2 regions of the Virgibacillus kekensis genome follow, and region 2 is predicted to be linked to the other one. Evidence: a T-box and tRNA genes for the amino acid it is inferred to sense, from the RefSeq annotation. Region 2 holds a T-box; the other holds one or more tRNA genes.
What was found. The T-box of region 2 lies ahead of pheS (phenylalanine--tRNA ligase subunit alpha). A T-box ahead of a tRNA ligase gene usually reads a tRNA of that ligase, here a tRNA-Phe.

Region 1 (10,877 bases), on a different contig from region 2:
TCACGGACATCGGCCCATGTCTCAACTTCGCTGCTTTCAGACCACATTTTATTCAGCTCTTCAATAGTTAACTGATCTACCCAGTCGTTTTCTTTATTCACAACAACTGACAGACCATCCAATGCCAATTTAAATTCGGTATATTCAATTCCTTTTTCTTCAAGTAATTTCTTTTCTTCTTCTTTAATTGGACGGGAAGCATTTGAGATGTGTGTTTCACCTGCTATGAATTTTTCAAAACCTCCACCAGTTCCTGATACACCAATCGTAGCCCGTACATCCGGATTTGCAGCGGAGTATTCTTCAGCCACAGCCTCCATAATCGGGAATACGGTTGAAGATCCGTCTACCATAACTTTCTTGGAGCCATCACTCTGTGCACTTCCATTTCCGCATGCGGTTATTACCACAGCTAGTAACGACATAATTACTGCACCAACCCAAAACTTTGATTTCATCTGTAAAGCCCCCTATTTGAACGAAATTGTGTCAGAAAAGATACCTTTTATCTTTCCTGCACTTTCATCATAGGACATTAGTATTAACTCCCTATTAATTAGATGTAAAAACAATGTAAAGTTGGTTGTTTAAGAGATTTAATCCAAAGAACAAAAGCGCAAGCGCCCTGCTTATCACCGTATGACCTGGACGGAATCGTATGAGGATAAAGGAAACACAATGAGCAAAGCGAATTGATGTTGACTTATCGTAAGAAGAGTCCGGAAGGGCACTAGGTGATGGGCGCTGTAGCTGGACGTGGCTCTTGCTGGCAAAGAGCTTTATAGAGCCAATATTATATACTTTCTTACCTTGTAAAAAAAGCCCTAACCATTTTAACGGTTAGAGCTCCAATAAACTGTGACTACTCTTCATTATTTTCTCCTGATGGATTTTCTGTATCAGTTCACTCTTCGTTCCCAGTCTGTTCCTCTGAAGTATCTTTTGTCGGGTTTTTTCGTTCTTTCTTAAGCTGGAAGTACGTATCCAAAATACGTTCGCCTATCTTATTGTTGATACTGTTCCCAGCTTTGGTATGCGGCACGATTAGCGCAAAAGAAACTTCCGGCTTATCAAATGGCGCATAGCCTACGAGTGATAGATTCTCTGTATAGATCATATTACCATCTTCATAGATTTCAAATTCGGCGGTACCTGTTTTACCAGCTGGGTTATATGGTTTATCTGCAAAATAGCCATCTGCTGTTCCACTTGGCGTCTGAAATGCACGACGGAAACCTTCCTGAACCCTATCAATATATTTTTGGTCCATCTCAATCCTGTTTAAAACTTCGGTATTGTAGCTCTTATATACCGGTCCGAGTTTATCCTCATGTGGTACTGGCATCCGTGCTTCTTTTAAGAAATGCGGACGTACACGGTAACCCTCATTGGCGATGGTTGACACGTATTGTGCCAGCTGCATTACGGTATATGTGTCATACTGACCAATTGCGAAGTCAAGAAGGTTACCAGCCTGTGGAGCCGGTCCTTCATATCCTGCTGATTCGTATGGAAAGTCGACACCGGTAGGGACACCCAGACCGAACTGACTGAAGTAATTACGCATTTGCCTAAAAGCAGATGGATCAAAGTTCAACTTATCATTTCGTTGGTAGTTGAAATCCCCACCCATACGCATTGCGATATAGAACATATAAACGTTAGATGATTGTGCTAACGCTTCATAGTCATTGACTCGACCCAGATTTCTCCAGGAACTCTTCTCTGGTGTACCAGCAATTTTAATTGGTGCATCATAGAAACTCTGCCCCGGTTCAATTACTCCAGATTCATATCCGGAAAGTACTGTTGCACCCTTTACTGCAGAGCCTGGAGGGTGTGCTGCATATAAAGTTTTAAGACCTGTTGGTTTAAATTCATTTTTAACACGGTCATATGTCTGTCCGGCCACAGACAGTAGTTCTCCGGTCTGCGGATTCATGACTACTGCCATAGCAGTGTCGACATAACGGTTTTTGTAGGGGTTTTCCTTTATGATTGCGTTCAGTTCCTCTTTAAGTATCTTGTTTACTTCTTTTTGAAGTTTCATATCAATCGTCAGGACAAGGTCTTTTCCGCGCTCTCCTTCAACAGCCACTTCGGAATCAACCACTTTCCCCTGCTTATTTGTAGTGTACTGGATTTTTTCCTTACGGCCGCGTAAGAGGCTCTCATACTGTTCCTCTAAACCACTTTTCCCAACCCTGTCGTTTCGACTGTAGCCTCTGGTCAGGTAATACTCTTCCTTTGCAGCCAAAATACCTTGTGATTCGCTTGTAATAGAACCAACAAAGTTTCTGAACACGTCATCATAAGGGTATTTACGGTCCCAGTCAGTAGTTGCATTTACTCCGGGAAGCTCCCCAAGGTGTTCTGCCACTTTAGCAAATTCCTCTGGTGTAACATCCTCATTCTTAATCACCTGTGGAGTAAGCGTCATTGCTTTGTCCATCTCTTTTTTGATCGCCATTACCTCAAGCTGATGTTTTGTGAAGTCATCTACTTCTGTCTTTTTGATACGTTCCAGAATGGTATTATACTGCTCACCAGGCTCCATACCCTCAGCTTCTTCTGCCGACAGCCTGCTTTTTGCTTCTTCTTCGTTCTTTAGATACCAGTATTCTTTTTTATTCCGTAGCGTTACACCCTCCAAATCATCATTGGAATCCATGGATATATACTGGGCCAACTTCTCGGCAACTTTCAGACGTTCTATTGCCTGAATCCCCTTTGCTGGCGTATAAGTTATGGAATAATGAGCTTCATTATCAACAATCAGGTTGTGATTGCGGTCATACATTTTCCCTCTCGGTACTGGAATTTCTGTATAGTCCTTCGTTGTCCGTTCAATTTCCGCCTGAAACTCTTCCCCATTGAGAATCTGTACGACACCTAACTGCAGGATCAGTACGGAAAACAGTAAAAAGACAATAAAAAACAGTATATTTAAACGAAAAGGGAGTTGTGATTTTTTTTTCTTTTTCTTTTTCTCGACCATTTCTTTCCCCCTCAAGGCAAACATATTTTCTATATTATAACATTTTTTCGTCTGAAATCTAAGGGGCTACCTGTTTTTTTCATCAGCTAATGGCTCTTTGGTTAACACCTCTTTATCAGGAGGACTGCCAAGGTAAATATTTTTAATAAACATGAAAATAATCAGGTGTCCCAGTCCAAATACCGCAAGCAGAATAGGGATAATTTTTTCTGCTTGAAACAGGGTAATCCCAACTAAAAAAAGGATAATGGAGGTAACCCTGCCAAGGTTCACAAATAATTCCCTTACAACAATATATTCCACTCGATAATCCTTTGCCTTCCATGCCCGCCCAATTACATCATAGGTCATAGACGCGTATGGTACGTTTATTATAGGGTAGGCAATTCCAATGATTACCGCATAGATAATAAGTTGTGTATAACTAATCGTGAAAAGAATAATGTAGATAGATAAATATAGCGTCAGCCCTCCAGTAAGGATAGCTTTTTTACGCATGGACGGTTTAAGCCATTTTGTGACGAGAAAATAAAACACCAATGATAGACCAGACAGAAAAAGATTAAACATACCAAGTGCAAATTCACTTTGTGTTGTAAGGTATACCCATATCGCAATCACAAATAAAAAGATACCTTCTCTGAGTCCCTGAAATACATGAGCATTCAAAATCCTCCGCCAGTTACTATTATGCTTCCGCTCGGCAAGAACTCTTCTGAAATGGAACTTCCCTTCAGCCTGACGACGTTTCAGAATAAAGCTGCAGGCTACTGCCCCAATAAACAGGACGAAAGAAATGGTGAAAATGGTGGTATATCCAAGATTAGCCGGAAGCCTTGCGATAATGGTACCTGCGAGAAGCGGACCAATCATACCACCGAGTGACTGCAGAACACCGAGAAAGCCATTGAAAAAATCCCTCGACTCCGGTTCCGTTATTTCGAAGGTCAGTACATTAAATGCCAGCCAGTAAAATCCATATCCGATTCCCAAAAGACTACCCAACATGAAATTATAGGTAGATGCATCCTCAGCAATAATTAGCACACTTAAAAAAAATAGAGATAAGAATATTACCCCTAAACGAAGAACTATAACCCTGTCCACTTTTTTCGCAATTTTTCCAGCAAGAATAAATGTCAGCGGCTGAAATGTAAATATGCCAAGGTTGTACATGGCAATTGTTATATAATCATTTGATTGCTTCCATAAGTATATATTTACAAATGTATTGGATAGAAAAATTCCTAAAGAGTATAATCCACCTATTAATAACAAAAAGATAAGGTCTTTGTTTATATCCACTTTTCCTGCTAAGAACTTTAAGCTTTTTTGCATATCTTCTGCTCCTTTTTATCGTTAATAGTGTGAGCAAATAATAGTTAGATATGCAATATGGTTCCTGAGCACAGAAAAGGCATGGGAATTTATCCCATGCCTTTAATTTAATGATAATTATTTTGCTTCGTTATAGTTTTTGTTAACTTCATCCCAGTTAACAACGTTCCAGAATGCAGAAGCATAATCAGGACGCTTGTTTTGATATTTCAGGTAGTATGCATGCTCCCACACATCCAGCCCTAAAATAGGAGTTTTTCCTTCTGAAAGCGGTGAATCCTGGTTAGGAGTGCTTGTAACTTCAAGTTCGCCGTTATTCACAACAAGCCAAGCCCATCCGGAACCAAAACGCCCTTTTGCAGCTGTTTCGAATTCTTCCTTAAACTTATCGAAGCTGCCAAAAGTATCGTCAATTTTCTTAGCTAGATCGCCTGAAGGCTTTCCGCCACCGTCTGGAGACATCACTTTCCAGAAAAGACTGTGGTTTGCATGACCGCCACCATTGTTGCGGACTGCTGTACGGATATCTTGTGGTACTGAATCCAGATCACTTACAATTTCCTCAATTGACTTGTTCTGAAGATCTGAATGACCTTCCAAAGCACTGTTCAACTTAGTTACATAAGTATTATGATGCTTTGTGTGGTGAATGTTCATGGTCTCTTTATCAATTGTTGGTTCGAGTGCATCGTATGCGTATGGTAGTTCTGGTAATTCAAAGTTTGCCATTTCTAATTTCCTCCCTTAATAATATGGTTATTAAAAGGATTCGAAAATTCACCCTTTAATGAAAGCCTATCAGAGCATTTCTGTACTTGCAAATTATTTGCACGGTATTAAAGGGATTAAGAATGGATGGCCACTATCTAAAGCCCAACTGTTATGGAAACAAAAAAACAAGCATCTGCTTGTTTTTGAAAGATGGCTCCGGACGGAATCGAACCGCCGACACAAGGATTTTCAGTCCTTTGCTCTACCGACTGAGCTACAGAGCCATGAAAAGTAATTTATGGTGTGTTTGTGTTTAATCAAGTCGTCGTACAAAAATATGTATGGAGGAGGTGGAGGGATTCGAACCCCCGCGCGGTTTGACCCGCCTGTCGGTTTTCAAGACCGATCCCTTCAGCCAGACTTGGGTACACCTCCGTGTACAATATGGTGGACCCTGCAGGATTCGAACCTGCGACCGATCGGTTATGAGCCGATAGCTCTGACCAGCTGAGCTAAGGGTCCTTCAATTATGTTATTTTATGGGGCGACCGGTGGGGATCGAACCCACGAATGCCGGAGCCACAATCCGGTGCGTTAACCACTTCGCCACGACCGCCATATTAGTAAATATTTTATAAAATGAAAATTGGTGGCGGCGGAGGGGATCGAACCCCCGACCTCACGGGTATGAACCGTACGCTCTCGCCAGCTGAGCTACACCGCCCTGGCTCCACAGGTAGGAATCGAACCTACGACCGATCGGTTAACAGCCGATTGCTCTACCGCTGAGCTACTGTGGAATAAATTTAAGTATTTATGTTTTGCTTGTCTATGTTGTATTAATCATTTTAGCGACAAGATATAATTTACCATGTCCCACACAATCTGTCAATAACTTTCTTGCATTATTTTCATAGAGTATGGAATGCCTTCTGTACAAGCACCGATAAATACTATAGCATTAAACGCTCATGTTTTCAATCATAATATCTAATCACATAGCAAAAAAAGAGACGCCTAAGCGCCTCTTTCCTTTAATTAATCTCCAAGTACTTCTTCAGCGATGTTAACCGCGTGGTCGCCAATTCGCTCAAGGTTACTGATAATATCAACAAAGACAATACCCGCTGAACCACTGCACAATCCCTCGTTCATTCGAATGATGTGCTTTTTGCGGTATGTCCGTTCCATCTGATCAATTTCATCCTCTTTCTGAACTACAGCCAGCGCTTCTTCACGATCCATGTTATCCAATGCTCCAACCGCCTGCTTAACAGTCATGGTGGTTAGATTAAACATTTCATTTAAGTCATCTTGCGCCTGATCAGTAAGATGAACTTTGTTGGAAACTTTATAATCAACAAGTTCAATGATGTTTTCAAAATGATCACCAATCCGCTCTATATCACGTACAGAGTTCATTAGTGCTGAGTGTTTAGCACTTTCCAATTCTGACATGGATTCACGGGAAATATCAACCAGGTAATCCGTAATGCTGCGGTCCAAGCTGTTCAAAGCTCCCTCAATCTGTGTCGCCATTTCTGAATGCTTCTTGGACTTAGTATTTAAATAGTTATTTGTCTCTTCCAGTCCCTGATGAGCATACTCGCCCATTCGGATTACTTCGGCCTTAGCCTGGTCCAGTGCAAGGGCCGATGACTGCTGAATAAATATTGGATCGAGATGTTTTGGTTTGTATTCGACCGTCGTATCTTCTCCTGGAACCAACTTGGTTACCAGCCATGCAAGTCCCGCAATGAATGGAAACTGAATAAGAGTGTTTAAAAAGTTAAAGCTACCATGTGCCACCGCTATTGTCATTTTTTCATCAAGATTCCACTGTTCTTGTACAAAACCTACATAATCCCTAAAGAATCCTAACAATATTAAAAAGAGGGTTGTACCAATCAGATTGAAAATTACGTGTGTGAATGCAGCGCGTCTTGCTGCTACACTTGCCCCAATCGCCGCGAAAACCGCGGTAATTGTAGTACCGATGTTATCCCCGAACAATACAGGAATTGCTGCCTGAAGTCCAATTGCGCCCTCAGAGTATAATCCCTGAAGAACACCAATTGTAGCACTGGAGCTTTGCACAATTACAGTAAATAAAGTTCCAATTACCACCCCTAGTACTGGATTTTGACTCATGTTAACAGTTAATTCCTGAAATGCTTCCAGACTGCGAAGCGGGTGCATACCGCTGCTCATGAGTTCCAGACCATAAAACAGAGAGCCGAAGCCAAAAATAGATTGCCCAACAGCTTGTACTTTCTGATTTTTAATAAAGAAAAGCAAAAATGCGCCTGCAGCCATAATTGGCAGTGAGTATGCCCCTAGATCTATACCAATAATAAATGCTGTTACCGTTGTACCAATATTGGCACCCATAATAACACCAATAGCTTGTCGAAGTGTCATGAACCCTGCATTAACCAGTCCGACCGTCAGTACAGTCGTACCGGAGCTACTTTGAATCAAAATCGTAACGATTGCACCAGCGATTACCCCCATAAATGGGTTGCTTGTAAATCTATCCAAAATATCCCGGAGTCTATCCCCAGCTGACTTTTGAAGGCCTTCCCCCATATATTTGATACCAAGCAGGAAAATACCCAGACCGCCAATAAATTGAAATATAAGATCCTGAATATTAATATCCAACAGCCAAACCATCCCTTCAAATCAAAGTTGAATTTTGTCGCATTCCGCTACCCATTATTAAGTATCTAATTATGTTTTGTAAAGGACATCCATTAAAAATTTACATAGAATTTACATTATGTACTGTTTTACCTTTATTTAGTTACTACCCTAATCCAGGTCTTTTCATTCGCGAATAAAAAAAAGATAGTGCTCCATTAGAACACTACCTAATTGTTATTTAATTATATTTTTTCAACAAGGATGCGGGTTCCATCTACCTGCACTACTTTGATTTTTGTATCCTTTGGTATCCACTGTCCGTTGGAAACCGCACTGTAATCTTTTTTTTCAATTCGGATAGTCCCAACCGGCCGCAGATTGTTTAGTGTAACACCTTCCCGGCCCACTAATTTACTGTAGGACTCGTTCATCGAGTTATAACCTGCCTCATTTGTCAGTTGGTCAACTAGAGTTATTTTCGACCACATATCCCGCTTTTTAAAAACTTTTAGGAAAAAGAGTGAGGAAATCCCTCCACCCAGCACTCCTACTACTGCATACATTCCTGCATATAGGTTTGGTGCAGTAATTGCAACGGCTACCAGCATGCAGGCTAGCCCAATCACCGCAAGCGTTCCATCATTTAGAAGCTTACCGTCTACAATAATAAGTAATAATCCAATAAAATAAATAATAAGCATAATTATAAACGAGCCTGGTTCAAGATATACTGAAAAATATACCGTGATAAAGGCGATTCCAAGCAAGCCGAATAATCCACGCGTATTTACAAGTATTTCTCCAATAAGAAATAACGTCCCAAACCCGGTCAGGACAAGACCTATCCAATCTAGCGCAAATATCCCCATTCCAGCCCCTCCTTACCTGTATATACGTTTAACTAATTATTTTGTTTCATTATATTATAAGGAGAATTAAAATGGGTAGTTTTAAAAAAGCAATCTTGTACTTATTCACCATTTTACTACTGGTTAGTCTTTATAAAGATTTAACGGTCGGAACTTCACTGGATACACCTTACAAAGTAGGTGATGAGGAAGCAACTGAAATAGAAGGAAATAATGAAATGAGGATTTACTCAATGCAGGTGAAGGTACAGAATGGAGATACTGTGCTATCCATTGTAGAGAGGATTAATGTTGATTTACAGGAATCATTAAATATAGAAAAAATTTTAACAGACTTCACAGAATTAAATCCAACTGCTGACCCCAAAAATCTTACAGCCGGAAAATTTTATTCCTTTCCGGTTTATGAGAAAGGGACTGACAATTAATGTCAGTCCCTTACATCTATACAAACGGAAGTATAAACAGGGTAATCAAAATGGAAATTGCCCCTGCGGCAATAGCAACATTTCCTAACGTATCTGAACCTCGTCTTTTTGATACAAAACCGAGGATTATCCCTGCACCACCGAGTATGATTGGCCAAACAAAGAAGGAAATAACAGACAGTGACAAGGCAATCCAGCCAAAAGCACTGTTTACCTGTGTCCCCGATTCTTCTGAATTCCGCTCTCGCTCTAATGGTCCATCAACTGCTTCATCAGCGGTCATTTCGGCAGCAAATTCTTCATCACGGCCGTCACCGGTACCGTCAATCACCGGCTGTGTTCCGTTCAGATTTGTGGAGGCAATATCCTGTGTGTCCAGTCCTTCTGCCTGATTACCATGGTTGGCCTGTTTTTCACGGTAAGCCTCGTCTTCTTTTGCACTTATGCCATTTTTTATCCGTTGCCCTTCATCCATAGCACAAGACCTCTCTTTCCTAAAAATGAGGTGCGTTCATAGTTTATGGATGGTAAGCCAATATCATGTTGGTACTTTATGGATGACTATTCAGCGCTGGTCAATTGCTTATATTCATTAGCATTACTTAAAATTTCTACAGCATACCAGCTTTTGGCATGGCCATTTTCTGAAATGAAATGCTCTAATCCACCCATACCACGGTGATATGCAGTTAAGGCTTTATCCCACGTGCCGTAAAATTCATGCAGGAAATCTAAATACACAAATGACAAATGAATGGAATAATAAGGATCAAATAATAGCTCTTTCTTGTATTGGATACCAGACATTTCAGCAATCCATGGCGCAGTATTTTTCATAAATTGAGCCATCCCATATGCTCTTCCATAATCGGTTTCCGGCCCCACAAGTTTCGGGTTAAACGTGTTGCCTGTCTCCACTTTCAGTAATTCATATACAATATAGGGATTAATATCAAATGTCTCAGCTTGTTGGACAAGGTATATAGCCCATGATTTTTCAAATCTGCCATTACTTTCTGCTACCAGTTCATTCGCCTTTTCATTTACTTTTTGCCACGAATAATAACTGTTTTTCCGGGCATCAAGTAAATTCTCTGTGGCCAAAAAAGTGTTCTCCACTTTTAGATTATGATTTTCTGCTTTCAAACCATTATTTGTGGCCATCAATTTTTCATTCTCCTGTGTAACTAAAAATATTATTATGCTAAAAAAAGTACTTATAATTAAAAAAATTACAACCTGTCTTAATAAATATGGTTTTGTTGTGTTCATTTGCATCTCCTTATGTACAAGTTTATTTTCCGGTGGTTTCTGCATATAGTAAAACAGTATTCTTTTGAAGGAGTAGGATAATGACAAATTTTATAAAAGATATGGCGGCAAAAAAAATCAAGCAGCTTTCACCTGATGATCTGCTTCATTACAGCAAACAATATGGATTTTCAATCAGCAAACAACAGGCTGAACAAATAACTTCTTACCTGAAAACCAGTAAGGCGGATATTTTCAATAACAGACAACGGGAAAAAATGTTTAAAGATCTGGCAAAAATAACAGATGCTGAAACAGCCAGGAAAGCAAAAAAGTTGTTTAACGAACTGATTCGCACATATGGACTGGAACACCTATTCAGTTAGTACCCCAAATGAAAATTACTAAACAAAAAAGAGGAATTAACGCAATTACGCGTTATTCCTCTTTTTGTTTACTGTTAATTATTATCTAAAAGCTTGTGGTCGCAAAAGATATGAACTACGAAGTAGTGAATTTAAAAATGGTAGGCAACCGCTTCAGCAATACACTTCGCTTTCCGTGAACTCACCACGAGCCTCCTCGTTCGCCAAGATCGCTCACTGTGGGGTCTCTTAGGCTCGTTGTTCCACAGGA
Region 2 (10,877 bases):
CAGCATAAAGTCGCTTCATTATTTTCTCCTGTGATTGATTGAAACTGGAATGGATAGCACCAATTACAAAGTCCATTTCCTGCAGAAAGTTATCTTCAAAATTAAGTTCACCGTTTGGCAGGATGTCCATCTCAACTCCGGCAAAGATATGGATATCACTGTATTTTTCCTTCAGCCTTTCTATCTCTTCCCGCTGTTTACGCAAGCGAGTCTCATCAAGCCCATTTGCAACCTGTAAAAACTTGGAGTGGTCAGTAATTGTAATATATTCATACTTCTTTTCACGGGCGCGGTTAACCATCTCTTCCAGTGATTGTGCCCCGTCACTCCAGGTTGTGTGCATATGCAAATCCCCTCGGATATCCCCGAGTTGGATTAATGATATTTCTTCTTCTCCATACACCTCAATTTCACCGGTATTCTCCCGGACTTCCGGTGGAATAAAGTGCAATCCAAAATGCTCGAAAAACTTTTCTTCATTCTGAAAAGTTACTATTTTGCCTGTTTCTTCATTCTCTACGCCGTACTCATTTATTTTTTCACCTTTAGATTTTGCCAGCTGTCGCATTGCAACGTTATGGTCTTTGGATCCTGTAAAATGATGCAACGTGGAAGCAAATTCTTCTGGTGCTACTATCCTGAAATCAACATTTACGTCATACGTATCATCCAACGTTACCGATACTTTGGTATCACCCTGGGCGATTACCTCTTTTATGTTATCTATTTTTAAAAGGGCATCCCGTACTTTTTCGGCATTTTCTGAAGCAATAATAAAATCAATATCCTTAACGGTTTCCCTCATTCTTCGCAAACTGCCGGCACGGGAGTATTCTGCGATTTCCGGTATCTCCTCAAGATACTCTTCTATCCGCTCAGCAATAGGGAGCATAAACGCTATCGGAAGACGTTCCGGACGTTTATCGGCATCCTCCAGTGCAGCAAGAATTTTTTCCGCGGTTTTTTTGCCAAACCCTTCAAGCTTTTCAACCTCACCATTCTCGCAGGCTATCTTAAGTGACTCAGCATCCGCAACGCCTAACTCTTTATATAGCTTTGCAAGTTTCTTTCCTCCCAGTCCAGGGAGGTTAAGCAATGGAACGAGTCCTGCAGGAACTTCTTTTTCCAATTCCTCAAGCGTCTCAGAAGTTCCATTTTGGATATACTCCTCGATAACTGTGCTCGTCCCTTTGCCAATCCCTTTGATTTCAGTAAAATTATCAATATCAGTTAGAGAGCGATCATCACGTTCCAATGCTTGAGCCGCTTTCCTGTATGCTGAAATCTTAAATGGATTCTCACCCTTCAATTCCAGATAAATCGCTATTTTTTCAAGTAATTTTATAACATCTTTTTTGTTTATCATTATTATCACCTGCTCCATTAAATTAAAAAAAGACTGATTCAATGTTAGGCTATACTTATTGTACATGACATACAAGCACACCCCTAATACTTTGAATCAATCTCATTCAGTCGTTTAAAACTTCAGTAGCTCATCTACATTTGTGAACCACAACTCCATGATCTGTTCGGATAACACCGGTGTATGTTCTAAAATAAAGAGCCCTACTGACGAATCACTCACCCAGGCCTGTATTCCCGCTAATGGCGTCAGGGCCAATATGTACAACACAACAAAAATTAAAAGATATACTTCTATGAAACCAAGCACAGAGCCCAATAATTTGTTGACAGAATTAAGTATCGGTAGTTCAGCTACAAAGTCAAGCATCGAAGCAATAATCTGCATGACCACTTTGGTTACAAAAAATATGATTGCAAACGCAATTGCGTTATAAAATGCACCCTCAATCGGAAGCGACTCAAGAAAGTCTGCCCATGCACCCTGGTTTTCAAGTTCAGGGTATGGTACCCATAATGCCAGTCGTGGTGCAAGCTCATCATAATAAATTGCAGCGACAATAAAGGCTGCTACAAATCCCAGTAAATGAAATGCCTGTAAAATAAAACCTCGTTTTAAACCTACAAAGAAACCAAATATCAATAAAGCTATTAAAATTAAATCTACCATAAGTTACTTGTCCTCTTTCTTATTTAGTGATCCCAGCAGTGTGGCATAATCTTCTTTGAGTTTCATATAATCGTTCATGGTATTCACCGCAGTCAATACTGCCAGTTCAGTAGATGTAAGCTGCTGGTTCATACTCTGGATATCCCGCATTTTCTGATCAACCAGACTGGCAACCAGACGAACGTGATGGGGGTCTTCCTTCCCAACAACTGTGTAGGACTTATTATGTATTTCAACCGTAACACGTTTTTTGTCATCCTGGGCCACCGAATACCCTCCTAACAGAAAAATAGTTCACTTTATCTTAACACAAAGACTGCTATTCAGGAAACTCTTGTCCTTAGAATTAACCTTTCAATCAGGCATAGGATTTGCTATAGTTTGATAAGAACGATAGAGATGGAGGACTACAATGCCACAGAATGTTTATAAACTCCCGATGCCAACTATTAAAGAAATGGAAAACCATTATAAAGATTACCTGCAGTCCCCCCCACAGGGAGCTGTATTCCGTGCCAAAACATCCAACGCAGTAATCACTGCATATAAGTCCGGCAAAGTAATGTTTCAGGGCAGTACCCCTGCCGCTGAAGCGGAGAAATGGGCTGACAGCAGCTCTGCTGAATCCAAAAAGGAGCCCAGCAGACAGAAAAGTACAGTATTCTTCCCGCCGCAAACTCTGTTTACAGCAAATCATATTGGTTCTGATGAGGCTGGGACCGGTGATTATTTCGGCCCGATAACGGTGGCCGCAGCCTTTGTAAAAAAAGACCAGATTGCGTTGCTTAAAGAACTTGGGGTCAGGGATTCCAAAAACCTTACAGATACTTCCATACGGGAAATTGCAAAAGATCTGATGCGCATGGAACTACCTTATTCCCTGCTTGTTCTTCATAATGAGAAGTATAATAAACTACAGAAACGTGGCTGGACCCAGGGAAAGATGAAAGCTATGCTGCATCATCATGCAATTAATAATCTGCTGGAAAAAATCGCTCCAGCACAGATCGAGGGAATATTGATTGATCAGTTCTGTGAGCCGGCAGTTTACCGGAAACATATTGGCAGCGAACGGCAGCGACTGGCCGAAAACACATATTTCATGACAAAAGCTGAGAGTTATTCCATTGCGGTAGCGGCTGGGTCCATCATAGCTAGAGCAAGCTTTCTGAAAGAAATGGATAAACTATCTGATAAGCTTGGCCTTACCGTCCCTAAGGGTGCTTCCAAAAAAGTGGACCAGACAATCGCAAGGATTATCCGGTCCAAAGGCCGCAATACATTAAACTCAGTTGCTAAGACTCATTTTGCCAATACAAAAAAAGCCGAAAGTTATTTATAAGTAAACAAGAAGCTCAACCACAATTGGTTGAGCTTCTCGCTTTATGAACGTACATATGCATTGAATTTAGTGTTTACCGTTTCAACGATTTTTTCATACGACTGTTCTACTTCATCGTCCTTCAGTGTTTTTTCAGGGTCCTGATATAAAAGACTGTAGGCGATTGATTTTTTCCCTTCAGGAAGATGTTCACCTTTATACACATCAAAAATCTGGACATTTTTAACAATTGAAGCGCCAACAGATTCAATCTCTGCTTTAATCTCACCTGCATGGATACTCTCATCTACAATAAATGCAATGTCCCGGGAGACGGATGGGTATTTTGGAATTGGGTTGTATGCCGGTTTATTGCTGTATGCAGCGAGCACCTCATCCATATCCACATCAAATACATACGTTTCCTTCAGGTCCATGGCCTTTTCAAGTGTAGGGTGTACCTGGCCGATAAAGCCTATCTCGTGATCATCTAATAGAATTGTTGCACAACGCCCAGGATGCATATCCTGCAGCTTAGACTGTTTAAAGGATACCTGGATATCCAGAAAATCAAACAGCCCTTCCACAATTCCTTTTGCCAGATAGAAGTCGACCTGTTTCTTTTCCTGTTGCCATGGGTGAGTAATCCAAGAGCCCGTCAAAGCACCTGCAATTCTTAAATTCTCTTCCGGCTGTCTGGTGACTTCCGTTTCGGTGGAGACAAATATACTTCCTAATTCGAAATAGGCAAGGTCAGACTGATTTCGTGCTCGGTTATATGATAGAGACTCGAGTAGCCCTGGAAGCATGCTCAAGCGCAGATATTTATGATCTTCACTCATCGGCATTGCCAGCTGAACAGGAGTCGGGTTCTTTTGTTGAACCGACGGCCCGACAAGTTTATTCACATGATCATCGCTGGTCAGAGAGTACGTGATTGTTTCCATTAATCCAACACCCTGAAGATAGTTTTTCACTTCCCGTTTCAGCTGCTGCCTTTCCGTTAGCCCACCTGCCTGGGAAGAGCCTTGCGGAAGGGTGAATGGAAGATTATCATACCCATAAATACGGGCAACCTCTTCAAGCATATCTTCAAATATAGTAATATCACCGCGCCGGGTTGGAACTTTTACCGTAAAACCATTATTATCTTGTTCATAATTGAAGTTCAGCTTATCAAGAATAATGCTTATATCATCCGTACTAATGTTGGTGCCAAGACGCTTATTAATTTCGTTTGTGTCTATAGCTACCACTTTTTCACTTTTATCAAGCTCATCAACTATAACCGGTTCCGCAAGTACGGTTGCTCCAGCATACTTCTCAAGCAGGTGGCATGCTCTCATTCCTGCACGGTAAACCCGGTTTGGGTCTATCCCTTTCTCAAAACGGGTACTTGATTCACTTCGTAGCCCCGTATCTTTAACCGTTTTTCGTACAGAAGTTGGTGAAAAATAAGCAGCTTCAAGCAGAATTGTGTTAGTCTCCTCATTCACTTCGGTGCTTGCTCCACCCATTACGCCGGCAATGGCGATCGGTGCTTCACCATCGGTAATCACCAAATGATCACTTGAAAGGACCCGCTCCACATCGTCAAGGGTTTCAATATTCTCGTCTTTTTTCGCCTGACGAACTACTATTTCACGTGATCCAAGGAGATTATAATCAAATGCATGAAGCGGCTGACCATACTCAAGCAATACATAGTTTGTAATATCGACTACATTGTTGATTGGACGGATTCCTCCTGCAATCAGTGCGTTTCGCATCCATAACGGGGAAGGTTTTACTTCAATATCTTTTACCAAGAATGCACCATAATATGGATTCAATTCTGAGTCTTTAACTTCTACGCTAACATAATCACTTGCTTTTTCGTTCGATAGTTCAACATTCTCGTCCGGTAGCTTAACTTCCTGGCCTAGAATAGCCGCAACTTCATAAGCGACTCCAAGCATACTCAAACAATCTGCACGGTTCGGTGTGAGGTCAAATTCAAGCACAGCATCATTCAGGTTCAGGAGTGGCTCAACCGCTTCACCAACAGTTATTTCTTCTGGAAACACGAAAATGCCTTCTGCTATATCCTTTGGTACATATTTTTCCTCGATGCCAAGCTCCTGCAGAGAACAAATCATCCCATTAGATTCTACTCCGCGAAGCTTAACTTTTTTAATTTTGAAGTTACCCGGTAGAACTGCTCCTGGTGTCGCGACTGCCACTTTCTGGCCCTGTTGGATATTCGGTGCCCCGCAGATAATCTGCAGTTTTTCTGATCCTACATCAACCTGGCATAGGTTCAGTTTGTCGGCATTCGGATGCTTATCGCACGACTCCACATATCCAACAACTACTCCCTTGCTCTCTTGGGCTATATACTCAATACTGTCCACTTCGATACCCGTTTTAGTTATTTTTTCAGCTAGCTCTTCAGGTGAAATCATACCCAGATCCACATAGTTTTTTAACCAGTTTAACGATACAAGCATTATAGTGTACCTCCTTTCGCATGATGATACTGACTTAGGAAACGTTTATCATTCGTATAAAAGTTACGGATGTCATCGATACCGTATTTCAACATGGCAATCCGTTCAGGTCCCATACCAAACGCAAACCCGGTGTACTGTTCAGAATCATATCCCGCCATTTCGAGTACTCGCGGATGAACCATTCCTGCTCCAAGGATTTCAATCCAGCCTGTTTTCTTGCAGACGGAGCATCCTTCCCCGTTACACACTTTACAGGAAATGTCCATCTCAACAGACGGTTCCGTGAATGGGAAGAAACTAGGACGTAGACGGATTTTACGGTCATGACCAAACATGCTTTTTGCGAATTTATCTAGAATCCCTTTCAAATCACTCATTCGCACGTTTTTATCCACATAAAGTCCTTCAATTTGTGTGAATTGATGCGAATGGGTCGCATCGTCAGTATCACGACGGTATACTTTACCAGGGCAAATCATTTTTACTGACTGGTCGCCGTCATACTGTCGCATAGTACGAGCCTGTACAGGTGATGTATGTGTTCTTAATAGAAGTTCGTTAGTTATATAAAAAGTATCCTGCATGTCCCTTGCTGGGTGTCCCTTTGGCAGATTCAGTGCTTCAAAGTTATAGTAATCGGTCTCTACTTCTGGACCTTCACGCACTTCAAATCCCATACCGATAAATAAATCCTCGATTTCTTCCACAATTTTTGTAAGTAAGTGCGGGCCACCTACCTGAACCGGACGCCCGGGTAGTGTAACATCAAGCGCTTCCTTTTCCAGCTGTTCATTTAATGCAACCTGTTCGAGAGCGTCACTTTTTTGATCAAATTCTTGGGTAATTGCTTCTCTTACCTTATTGGCGATTTCACCAACTACTGGGCGTTCTTCCTTTGAGAGCTTGCCCATGCCTTTTAACACACCAGTTAGCGATCCCTTTTTTCCCAGATATTTTACTTTGATATCCTGGAGTTCCTTCAGGTCATTTGACTGCCTGATTTCCTCCAATGCGTCAGCCTGTATTTGTTCAAGCTGTTCCTTCATAAAAAAAGCCTCCCTTATTTCTTTTTGAAAACATAAAAAAGCCCCGTCCCAAAAAAGGGACGAAGCTCCGGTTTCGCGGTACCACCCTTGTTGACACACCTGTCGAGTGTCCAACTCATTCCTGATAACGGATTATTCATCCGGAACACCTTTACTTGCGCTAACAAGGTCCCAGTGTCAGCTCCAGAGTGAATCATAACAACCTACCGGTGGAAACATTTACAGTCTGCGATGTTTCCTCCCTTTACCGGCGGGATAGTTGCTACTTATCTCTTTCACAGCTTCGTTCTTTTGATTTCTTTTATCAATTATAGATAACTTGTTGTCAGTATGCAACATTTACATCTTAATATAATACATTAATATGCCTGCTGCAACACTGACGTTAAGAGATTCAGCTTTACCGTATATCGGGATTTTCACAACAGTATCGGCAAGTTCGACAATCTCATCGCGGACACCGGCACCTTCATTCCCCAATATTAACGCAGTCTTACTGCCTACTTCCAGCTCATCAAAAGACCTGGCACCTGACAGTGAAGAAGCCCATATATTAAATCCTTCTTCTTTCAATTCGGTAATTTTTTCATCAAGATTTTCCGTAGTTACCGGCAAGTGAAACAATGATCCCTGGGTGGCACGAATAACTTTTTCATTATACGCGTCCACTGTATTTTCGCCAAGCATAACCGCATTAAACCCTGCGGCATCAGCTGTCCGAATAATTGTTCCGAGATTTCCCGGGTCCTGAATGGAATCAATCAGCAGAACGGTACTACCATTTACCACCTTCGGTTGGTTCATTTTTACAATGGCAGCAATTCCCTGGGGTGTTTCTGTTTTAGAAATATGCTTGAAAACATTATCTCCAACCTCAGTAATAGGAAACTCTCCCTCAATATGCTGGACATTAATACCCTCCTGTACGATCAGTTCCTTAATCTCCCAATTACTCTTGTGCGCCTCCTCCACCAAGTGGAAACCTTCCACGAAAAATGCACCCGATTCTGTACGGCCTTTCCTTTTGTGCAGTTTTTTCCACTGTTTGACTTTATCATTCTGTACCGAAGTAATCATAAAAGCTCATTCCTATCCATATATTTCTTGCTTTATCATACATATATTGTCCCAACATGGTCAAACTATCGTTAGTTTAAAATATTTGCAAGGGGTGTTTATGTTGGACTTGAATTTAAGGAAAGCAATCCTATCAAACATTGAATCAAACGATCAAAAGCAATTAGAAGCTACTATCGTTGAAGCAATCCAGAATGGCGAGGAAAAAATGCTTCCTGGGCTAGGTGTATTGTTTGAACTGATCTGGAAACAATCCGACGAACAGGATAAACAGGAAATGATCAACGCACTTGAACAGGGAGTTAAACAGGAAACAACAGGGTGAAGTAGAATCCCCAGATTACAGACAGATGCCCAAAGCATCTGTCTTTATTTTTGTGTTTTCCAAGAACCCTTTGCTTTTCTATCTTTCGCGTTTGATATGAACTACGAAGTAGTGAATTTAAAAATGGTAGGCAACCGCTTCAGCAATATACTTCGCTTTCCGTGGACTCACCACGAGCCTCCTCGTTCGCCAAGATCGCTCACTGTGGGGTCTCTTAGGCTCGTTGTTCCACAGGAGTCTTCGTGTATTGCTTACGCTTAGTGTCCATAACTTATAAGGGATTGAGTATGTTTCCAACGACCTCTCACAGAACTCTAGATGAATCTTCTTCGGTAACCTGGCGTTGATTGGAGCGTAAGGCAGTCGACTCCTGCGGGAAAAGCAACAGCTGAAAATCCCGCTGGAAGCGTTTTTTGCTTCCGAGGAAGTTGAAGCGTTGCCCGCGGAAAGCGACTGCCTGAAGCGGAAATCAACATAGCTCACTACTTCGCAGTTTATTTTTTTAGGTACAAAACAACGATTTTTTAGAACAGTATTATTTTTCCAGAATAGTTGGCTACATTTCTTCTTATTTATGGTAAAATTATATGGAATTAATACATATAGTTTTAACAGGGGTTGTACATAGGGAGGAGAATTTACAATGGGGAGTAATTTTAGCAACGGACAGGCAGGCAAAGGGGGGCTATCAAAGAAGGCTATATTGATGACTATTCTTGCTGTCCTGATCATCGGTGGGAGTGCTGCTGCATTTGTATTGCTTAACTTATCTGCAAAACAGCAGTATTTTCTAGCTGAAAAGAATTCAGCTGAATTCATACTTGAGCAGGTTAAAGAACGGTACGAGCCCGAATTGGCATGGCAGGAAGTGAGTCTTAAAAATCCTACGGAGACGACTTTTGAGCTTTCAGGAGAGTATAATGATCCTAATGCAATGAGCGGCGGTTTTGGGGTAATGGGCCCTTCACAAATTATAAACAATTCAGCAATAACCGTTACAACCGAATTGGACAGAGAAAAGAAACATATGGCAACCCAGATAGAGGCGAGCATGGGTGGCATGCAGGTAGGGAATATTGAAGTATATATGACTGACAAAAAAGTAATGCTTGGTCTTCCTTTCCTCGAAGAACTAGTCCAGCTTAACGGAGATGATCTTGGAAAGCTACTGAAGGAAATTGATCCTGAAATGTTTACCGGTGATGAAAAACTTGAACTGGATTCTTTTTTCGAGCGTTCTGCTGGTATCTTAGATAAAGAAGATCAGGAATACATTAAAAATGAGTATCTTGAAATGATTTACGATGCAATTCCGGATGATGCTTTCTCAACTAGCGACGAGACAGTGAATGTAGAGTCAAAATCATTTGATGCCAAAAAAATAACTATGCACCTTACTGAAAAACAACTAAAAGACATTATCGGCAAGGTTTTAAACAAGATGGAAAGCGATGAACGGTTAAAAAAGATCATTAGTGAACAGATAGTATTTCAGCAATTCGGAGCAGGGATTTCTTCTTCCACACTCACACCTGACATGCAAAATCAGGTTGATGAGTTGATGGGTGATTTTGAAACGGCGATAAAAGAAGCACAAAAAGGTTTAGAGGAACTTAACATTCCTGAGGGATTCAAGTCTGTTATTTGGGTTCATGATGACCTTATTGTGAAACGAAACATTGAAGTGAAGATGGGTCCTTCTGATGATGAAATGGTTAACCTGACAATCGATGGTTCCCAAGTTTTCACTGATACCAATCAGACGTTCAACTACCAATTTACAGGGACCGACCAGACCGGGGAACATACCATGACACTTACCGGAGATCTCGAATGGAAAAATAACACGGCTGCTGATTCTATTAAGCTCGCATTTGGTGAAACAGAGCTTTCCTATGAAGGTTCAGAGACACTCAAAGATAGCAAAAGAGAATTTGAACGGACCTTATCATTCAAAGATGCCGTTCAAGATGGAAGTTTAATATGGTCCGGGACCTCTTCTTACGACAATGATCGAATGACTTCTGAGCACGACTTTGCAGTTGAAGCTCCAGGTGTAACTCAGGATATGTTTGGTCTTCATATTGAGGTGAACGCCAAAACAATAGATGCTGTTCAGCTCGAATCCGATAAAGAAATTAAAAACATTGGTAACATGAGCATGGAGGAAATCAACCAGTATATTGAAAATGAGGTTACTCCGAAATTTCAGCAGTGGATTTTCGGATCCATGGGCGGAGGCATGAATGGTTTTTAACATCCCTTCATGCATAAAGAAACGGAAGTGGATTTATGACATTCTTAAGGAATCTAACATTATTCACCTTAAATAATTTTAAACATCTGCAGAGGAAGTGGTTATCACTTCCTCTGCTTTTACTGTTTCCAGTAGTTTTGGTGTTTTTGGCTGCTTTTGTTGCGGTTACTATCTTTATGCCTGAGGATCGCAATCCTGTTCACGTAGGGCTAGTCGATATGGATAAATCCAAAGAAACAAAAATGGTTGTTGATATGATAGAAGAAACTTCACAGATAGGCACGTACATAAAAATCGATACATTAACTGAGGAACAGGCAAAAC

Region 1: it has a tRNA-Phe gene. The T-box ahead of pheS (phenylalanine--tRNA ligase subunit alpha) is inferred to sense a tRNA for this amino acid. The anticodon was not compared.

The regions. Positions count from the first base shown of each region.
Region 1 covers NZ_JBHSFU010000006.1:103,971-114,847, forward strand. Annotated here, with positions in the region: gene ACFO3D_RS11435 (PstS family phosphate ABC transporter substrate-binding protein) at 1-458, opposite strand, end outside; gene ACFO3D_RS11440 (peptidoglycan D,D-transpeptidase FtsI family protein) at 905-2,998, opposite strand; gene ACFO3D_RS11445 (MFS transporter) at 3,065-4,336, opposite strand; gene ACFO3D_RS11450 (superoxide dismutase) at 4,454-5,065, opposite strand; tRNA gene ACFO3D_RS11455 (tRNA-Phe) at 5,259-5,331, opposite strand; tRNA gene ACFO3D_RS11460 (tRNA-Ser) at 5,390-5,482, opposite strand; tRNA gene ACFO3D_RS11465 (tRNA-Ile) at 5,493-5,569, opposite strand; tRNA gene ACFO3D_RS11470 (tRNA-His) at 5,588-5,663, opposite strand; tRNA gene ACFO3D_RS11475 (tRNA-Met) at 5,695-5,771, opposite strand; tRNA gene ACFO3D_RS11480 (tRNA-Asn) at 5,773-5,847, opposite strand; gene ACFO3D_RS11485 (Na/Pi cotransporter family protein) at 6,086-7,723, opposite strand; gene ACFO3D_RS11490 (NfeD family protein) at 7,936-8,562, opposite strand; gene ACFO3D_RS11495 (hypothetical protein) at 8,634-8,990, shown strand; gene ACFO3D_RS11500 (hypothetical protein) at 9,007-9,465, opposite strand; gene ACFO3D_RS11505 (transglycosylase SLT domain-containing protein) at 9,552-10,154, opposite strand; gene ACFO3D_RS11510 (DUF2624 domain-containing protein) at 10,343-10,627, shown strand.
Region 2 covers NZ_JBHSFU010000001.1:40,363-51,239, forward strand. Annotated here, with positions in the region: gene polX (DNA polymerase/3'-5' exonuclease PolX) at 1-1,369, opposite strand, end outside; gene ACFO3D_RS00205 (CvpA family protein) at 1,481-2,035, opposite strand; gene zapA (cell division protein ZapA) at 2,039-2,302, opposite strand; gene rnhC (ribonuclease HIII) at 2,448-3,377, shown strand; gene pheT (phenylalanine--tRNA ligase subunit beta) at 3,419-5,845, opposite strand; gene pheS (phenylalanine--tRNA ligase subunit alpha) at 5,845-6,894, opposite strand; T-box leader at 6,947-7,182, opposite strand; gene ACFO3D_RS00230 (TrmH family RNA methyltransferase) at 7,234-7,971, opposite strand; gene sspI (small acid-soluble spore protein SspI) at 8,075-8,296, shown strand; gene ACFO3D_RS00240 (hypothetical protein) at 8,940-10,553, shown strand; gene ACFO3D_RS00245 (ABC transporter permease) at 10,589-10,877, shown strand, end outside.